Regions from separate parts of the Brevibacillus halotolerans genome, predicted to be linked through region 3. Evidence: riboswitches for the same ligand, from Rfam matches in the RefSeq annotation. Region 3 holds a riboswitch; each other region holds the start of a gene.
The links. A riboswitch is a leader RNA that binds a small molecule or an ion and turns the genes downstream of it on or off. The one in region 3 is predicted to bind S-adenosylmethionine.
Positions count from the first base shown of each region.

Region 1: another riboswitch for S-adenosylmethionine. It lies ahead of O0550_RS11040 (homocysteine synthase); the one in region 3 lies ahead of metK (methionine adenosyltransferase).
Region 2: another riboswitch for S-adenosylmethionine. It lies ahead of O0550_RS17900 (Na+/H+ antiporter NhaC family protein); the one in region 3 lies ahead of metK (methionine adenosyltransferase).

Region 1 covers NZ_JAPTNK010000006.1:275,051-277,327, forward strand. Annotated here, with positions in the region: gene O0550_RS11035 (NCS2 family permease) at 1-127, opposite strand, end outside; SAM riboswitch class I at 605-712, shown strand; gene O0550_RS11040 (homocysteine synthase) at 851-2,149, shown strand; gene O0550_RS11045 (hypothetical protein) at 2,249-2,277, opposite strand, start outside.
Region 2 covers NZ_JAPTNK010000015.1:106,639-108,915, forward strand. Annotated here, with positions in the region: gene pepT (peptidase T) at 1-949, opposite strand, end outside; SAM riboswitch class I at 1,250-1,355, shown strand; gene O0550_RS17900 (Na+/H+ antiporter NhaC family protein) at 1,450-2,277, shown strand, end outside.
Region 3 covers NZ_JAPTNK010000004.1:64,910-67,186, forward strand. Annotated here, with positions in the region: gene metK (methionine adenosyltransferase) at 82-1,287, opposite strand; SAM riboswitch class I at 1,417-1,537, opposite strand; gene O0550_RS07445 (S8 family peptidase) at 1,611-2,277, opposite strand, start outside.

The DNA.
Region 1 (2,277 bases), on a different contig from region 3:
AGATCATTGAATTCACGGCAATGATGTAGACAGCGGTGAAAAACGTGGTTAAACCAGCCAAAATTTCGTTGCGAACCGTTGTTTGATGACCTTTTACATCAAATCTTTTACGAAAAAATGAGTACAATATCGGTTCCCTTCTTTAAGCAAAACAACCCCTCGGCCCACCCGTGCCAATTCACCCCAAAAATTGGGGCAAGACACCTTTCCCTATAGTAGCAAAAAGAACGAAAAAGAGTAAATAGGAAAATGTAAAAATGTGCACATAAAAAAGGCAGTGATGCTTGTATGTAGGTTTTCATGTTTCCAGCTACTTCTATTTTACCCTCCAGAAAGCAAGCTTCTATACAAGTTATGCAGCTTATTATGTATAATTATACTTATTTGTATTTTTATTCACGATTATTCACTTCATGTATCCTGTAAATAAATCCGTTTTGCTGTCGATATGTAGCTAAATTTTTAGAAGTTTAATCAAGTTAAAACAAGATGATTTCAATAGTTATTATAAACGGAAACTGAATTTGATTCCGCTGTTTTTTCAGAATGCACAAAATATTATTGACTTATCATTCCAAGCTCCTTACAATAAAACAAACTTTTATTTTCATCAAGAGTGGTGGAGGGACTGGCCCGACGAAGCCCGGCAACCGGAACATAGTGTTCTTGGTGCTAAATCCTGCAGAATCCGCAAGGTTCTGAGAGATGAATGTATGCGAAATTAGTAACGCAGCCTTCCTCTACTCAGAGGAGGGCTTTTTGCTATGAGAAGCCGGTCTTCCCTCTCTACTGCGCCACCATTGAAACCAAGAGAATCACCTTACTTTACATGGAAAAGGAGTGGTTTTTTATGTCAAACCTCAATTGGAAAAGAGAAACACTAGCTCTTCACGGAGGTCAGGAGGCAGACCCAACTACCGGCGCTCTTGCCGTCCCTATCTATCAAACATCCTCCTATGAGTTTCGTGACACCAGCCATGCAGCCAATCTATTCGCGTTACAGGAGCCTGGGAACATTTATACCCGCATCATGAATCCAACCCAGGATGTATTTGAGAAGCGTGTCGCCCTACTAGAAGGCGGTATTGGGGCACTTGCAACTGCATCTGGTCAAGCCGCCATTACATTTGCCTTATTAAATATTGCACAAGCCGGTGATGAAATCATCTCCTCTAGCAGTTTATATGGGGGAACCTACAATTTATTTGCCCATACCTTTGCAAAGCTTGGAATTACCGTTCATTTTGTTGACCAATCCAACCCAGACAATTTCCGTTCAAAGATTACAGACAAAACCAAGGCGATTTTCTGCGAAACGATCGGAAATCCCCAAATGCAGGTTGCCGATCTAAACGCTATTGCTACCATAGCTCATGAATATGGATTACCGCTCCTTGTGGATAATACCTTTGCCTCCCCTATTTTGTGCCGACCGATTGAACACGGGGCAGATATCGTTATCCATTCTGCTACTAAATTTATTGGCGGTCACGGCACATCTATCGGGGGAATTATTGTAGACTCCGGTCATTTCGATTGGAGTAACGGCAAGTTTCCTGGGCTCTCCACTCCAGACCCTACCTACAATGGAATTGTATATACAGAGGCGGTTGGCAATGCTGCTTATATCGTAAAAGCTCGTGTGCAGCTACAGCGAGATGTAGGAGCTACCTTATCTCCTTTTAACTCCTTTTTATTCTTACAAGGCCTAGAGACTCTCCACCTGCGGATGGAACGGCATAGTCAAAATGCACTTGCTGTCGCTCAATATTTAGAACAACACAACGATGTAGAGTGGGTGAGCTACCCAGGGCTTGCTAGCTCACCTACCTACGAACTTAGTCAACGCTATTTACCAGATGGTCAGGGGGCTTTGTTGACTTTTGGAATCAAAGGTGGAGTAGAAGCTGGCAAAAAAGTAATTGAATCTGTTCAATTGTTCTCGCATTTGGCTAATGTAGGAGACTCCAAATCATTGATCATTCATCCAGCTAGTACTACTCATCTCCAACTTACCCCAGAAGAACAAGCTAAGGCCGGGGTGACCCCTGGGATGATTCGTCTTTCCGTAGGTACAGAGGCAATTGAAGATATTTTGCAGGATGTAGAGCAGGCTATTCAAAAAGCTGTGGAAGCTGTACAAGTGTAAGCTGATAATCGTGTAGGATGTAAAAAGGCGTGCTTCACTGTTGCCAGTCGCACGCCTTTTTCTATATGTAAGATGTAAATTTGACTTTTGGCTCATCGCTTACTTTTTCGATACTTGAACATATGAGG
Region 2 (2,277 bases), on a different contig from region 3:
GTTCAAAGCTGATATTTTCTTCGCCGTATTTCTCTTGCATCTTTTTCACGATGCTTGTTACTTTCTCTTTTTTGGCATGAAAATGATCTTTATCAAAATCTCTAATAATGTATTGAGATTTACTTTGTTCGACATCACCGTTTATTGAGCTAAGATGGTAAAAGCCCTCATAGCCCTCTGTGTACTCTGGCGCCTCTTCTTCAGGAAGTTGTGCATGGAATTCCATTGCTAGCTTACTAGCGTTTAGCATTTTATTTTTGGCTGTTCCAGGATGCGTGCTAACCCCCCTAAAAGTAAGCTTGAGTTCTGCGGCGTTAAAGCTTTCATACTCCAAGCCACCTAGTGGCCCTCCGTCCATTGTGTACGCAAATTTCGCACCAAAAGCTGCCACATCAAAATGAGCCGGCCCTCTACTGATTTCTTCGTCAGGAGTGAACGCCACCCTAATTTTCCCATGTTTAATTTCCGGATGCTTTAGCAAATAATCCATGGCGGTCATAATTTCAGTGATACCCGCTTTATCATCTGCTCCAAGCAAGGTTGTCCCATCGGTCGTAATCAATGTGTGACCCTTGTAGGACGGTAGCTCTGGAAATAATTCCGGTGATAAAACAATGCCCCGTTCCTTATTTAGCGTAATGGCTTTACCGTCAAAATTTTCGTGAACCTGCGGATTAACATTTTTGCCTGTAAAATCCGTGGCAGTATCTAGATGGGATAAAAAGCCGATTACGGGAACCTGCTTATCCGTATTTGCAGGGAGTGTCGCCATGACATATCCATTTACATCCATCGTAACCTCTGAAAGTCCCATCGCCTTTAGTTCTTCAACTAGCAATTTACCCAGCTCTAGCTGACCTGGTGTAGACGGAACTGTCTGACTCTGGGCATTGGATTGTGTATCAATCTGTACATATCTTGTAAAACGCTCTATGATATCCTGCTTCACTCAAATTCACTCCCTTTTTCATTACATCTTTTTTTATTATACCGTTTGATGGGCGATATTTCCATTTGCTACTCCTATTGCTAACCTATCAACTAGAATCGGGGATTACCGGCTTACCTACAAGTACAAGCATTCCTATATGCGGAGTAGTCTTTCTTAAGAATCTATTGATGATAAAAAATGGAGCTAGGCTGTAGTATCCTCGGCATAATTTAAGTTTCACTAAAAAATATTTGACATTTTTCTCAGAAAAGAGTAAAGTAGAAAAAGCTTAAGCATCCGAGAATAAAATATGAAACCTTCTTATCAAGAGAGGCGGAGGGACTGGCCCTTTGATGCCTCGGCAGCGGACTCGTATTTAGAGTGCTGTGCCAAATCCAGCAAGCATGTGCTTGAAAGATGAGAAGAGTGATTCTTATCCCATATAAGACCTCTTCTCACGAGAAGAGGTCTTCTTCATTTTTTCTCAGAAAAAGGTAGAAATAGAGAGGGTGTTATTGATGAATCAGACAAAAGGAAGTGCGTTGGCTTTATTGCCTCTTGGTATATTTTTAGCACTATTTATTGGCTCTGGAATTATTACTGGAGATTTTTATCAGCTACCTATCATTGTTGCTATTTTGATCGCAAGTACGGTGGCATTAGTCATGAACCGAAAAGAGAGTTTTACCACAAAGGTAGAACGATTTGCTAAAGGTGCAGGTAATCCAAATATCGTTATTATGTTATTAATCTTTGTATTAGCTGGTGCGTTTTCTCAAACAGCTCAAGGTATGGGTAGTGTTGAGGCTACCGTAAACCTAGCCCTTTCCGTTTTGCCTCATGGTCTTCTAGTTGTTGGTTTATTTGTAATCGGATCATTTATTTCACTAGCAATGGGGACATCCATGGGGACTATTGCTGCATTAGCTCCAATTGCCGTAGGAATCAGCCAACAGACTGATATCTCTGTTGCATTCACAATGGCTACTGTTGTCGGAGGAGCTATGTTCGGAGATAATTTATCATTTATTTCTGATACGACAATTGCCGCGGTACGCACGCAAGGAACAGAAATGAAAGATAAATTCAAAACCAACTTTTTAATTGTATTACCGGCGGCCATTTTAACTTGCATCCTATTAATCGTGCTTACATTAGGAAGTCATACAAATATTACAGTTGGAACCTTCAATTGGGTCAAAGTGTTACCTTATGCAGGAGTGCTGCTTGCGGCCTTGCTTGGCTGGAATGTACTTGTGGTTCTAATGGGAGGAACTGTTTTATCAGGTGTCATCGGAATGATAGATGGAAGCTACACACTTGCCACATTCTTCAAAAATGTGACA
Region 3 (2,277 bases):
GAAGTTGTACTTGCCTAGCCTTTTTCGCAATTTTCATAAGAAAAAAGAAGCCCAGGAAAATCCTAGGCTTCTCTGTATTTTTTACAGGCTAGCAGCGTCTTTTTTTAGATCTTCTGCTTTATCTGTACGCTCCCATGGTACATTCAGATCATTGCGTCCGAAATGACCATATGCTGCGGTTTGTTTATAGATCGGACGGCGTAGGTCTAATTGCTTAATAATGCCTGCTGGGCGTAGATCAAAGTGCTTGCGAACCAACGCTACCAAATCAGATTCCGCAATTTTTCCTGTTCCAAATGTATTTACAGCGATAGATACCGGTTGAGCTACCCCGATTGCATAAGCTACCTGTACTTCGCAATGTTCAGCAAGACCTGCAGCTACAATGTTTTTCGCTACATAGCGAGCTGCATAAGCACCAGAACGGTCTACTTTTGTAGGATCCTTACCGGAGAATGCACCACCGCCATGACGAGCATAACCGCCATACGTATCTACGATGATTTTACGACCAGTTAAACCGGCATCCCCTTGAGGACCACCGATAACGAAACGTCCCGTTGGGTTAATGAAGTATTTCGTTTGATCGTCTAACAGATTTGTAGGAACGATCGGTTTAATTACTTGCTCCATTAGATCCTTTTTAATCTGATCTAGTTCTACTTCTGGAGCATGTTGAGTAGAAATAACAATTGTATCGATGCGAACTGGTTTATCGCCATCGTATTCAACAGTTACTTGCGTTTTACCATCTGGACGAAGGTATTCAAGCGTACCATTTTTACGCACTTCTGTCAGACGACGCGCCAACTGGTGAGCCATGCTGATTGGAAGAGGCATTAATTCTGGTGTTTCATTGCAAGCATAACCAAACATTAGACCCTGGTCACCTGCACCGATTGCTTCGATTTCAGCATCAGTCATGCTACCTTCACGTGCTTCCAACGCTTGGTCAACACCTAGTGCGATATCTGCTGATTGCTCGCCGATTGCAGTAATAACACCGCATGTATCTGCATCAAAACCATATTTTGCACGATCGTAACCAATTTCACGAATCGTATCTCTTACTAGCTTTTGGATATCTACATATGTAGAAGTTGTGATTTCACCTGCCACAAGTACTAATCCGGTGGTAACAGATGTCTCGCATGCTACACGAGCATTCGGATCTTTAGATAAGATCGCATCAAGAATAGAATCAGAAACTTGGTCACAAATCTTATCTGGATGTCCTTCAGTAACGGACTCAGATGTAAACAAGCGACGCCCTTTTTGCAATTCCATACTTAAAACCTCCTTCAACTGGAAACATGATATATAGTATGTTTGCCGAGCCAGGTTTCCATCACGACAAAAAGAAAAACCTTTCCCTCCGCTGAGGAAAAGGTTGCTTTTCTAATGCGTTCCTTAACCCTCTTATCGGCCAGAGTGAGTCTAACTATTTAGATAGTTATCCTTTCTCTGCTGGTTAGCACCGCTCAAAACGGTTGCCGGGCTTCATTGGGCCAGTCCCTCCACCTACTCTGGATAAGAGTAATATCCATGATTTATAGAATAATCTTTTTTTAGAAGGGTGTCAATGTACTTTTGTAAAAAAACCCGGCATTTTACAATTGGAAGGATTTAGCTAATACAGTGACCATTTCCCCACGTTTCACAGGACGATCTGGCTTAAAGGTTCCATCCTGATAACCATGTAACCAGCCATAGTGTGAAAGTGTTTCGATTGCAGCCACCGCCCAATGTGATTGAGGCACATCACGATAAGAAGGACTGGACGACGATCTTGACACGTTTATTTTTTTAGCACGCGCAATCATCAAAGCCATTTCTGCTCGATTAACAGGTCGATCCGGTTCAATTTTCCCATTGAAGCCGCTCATAATACCCAACTGAGAAGCCTGTAACAAGCTCTCATATGCCCAATGCTTCTTATCTAAATCCTTATAGGTATTAAGACCTATTCGACCAGTTGGAAGCTTTTTGGCCTTCATCGAGCGAAGGAGCATGTCTGCGAATTCAGCTCGCGTCATATTAGCATCTGGACGGAAGCTATACGTATTAGGTACGGTAATGACTCCATGTTGAGTTAAACGACCTATATCATTTCTAGCCCAATGCCCATGTATGTCTCGAAAGCCGCCGTACATTTCCTGACGAGTTAATGTAAATCGATACGCATCATAGCGGAATGGCGTAGTACTGGTCAGCTTTATATAGTATGTCCCTGCAGCTAATTTTTTTTCAAAGACAATGCTATTATCTTGTCCAAAA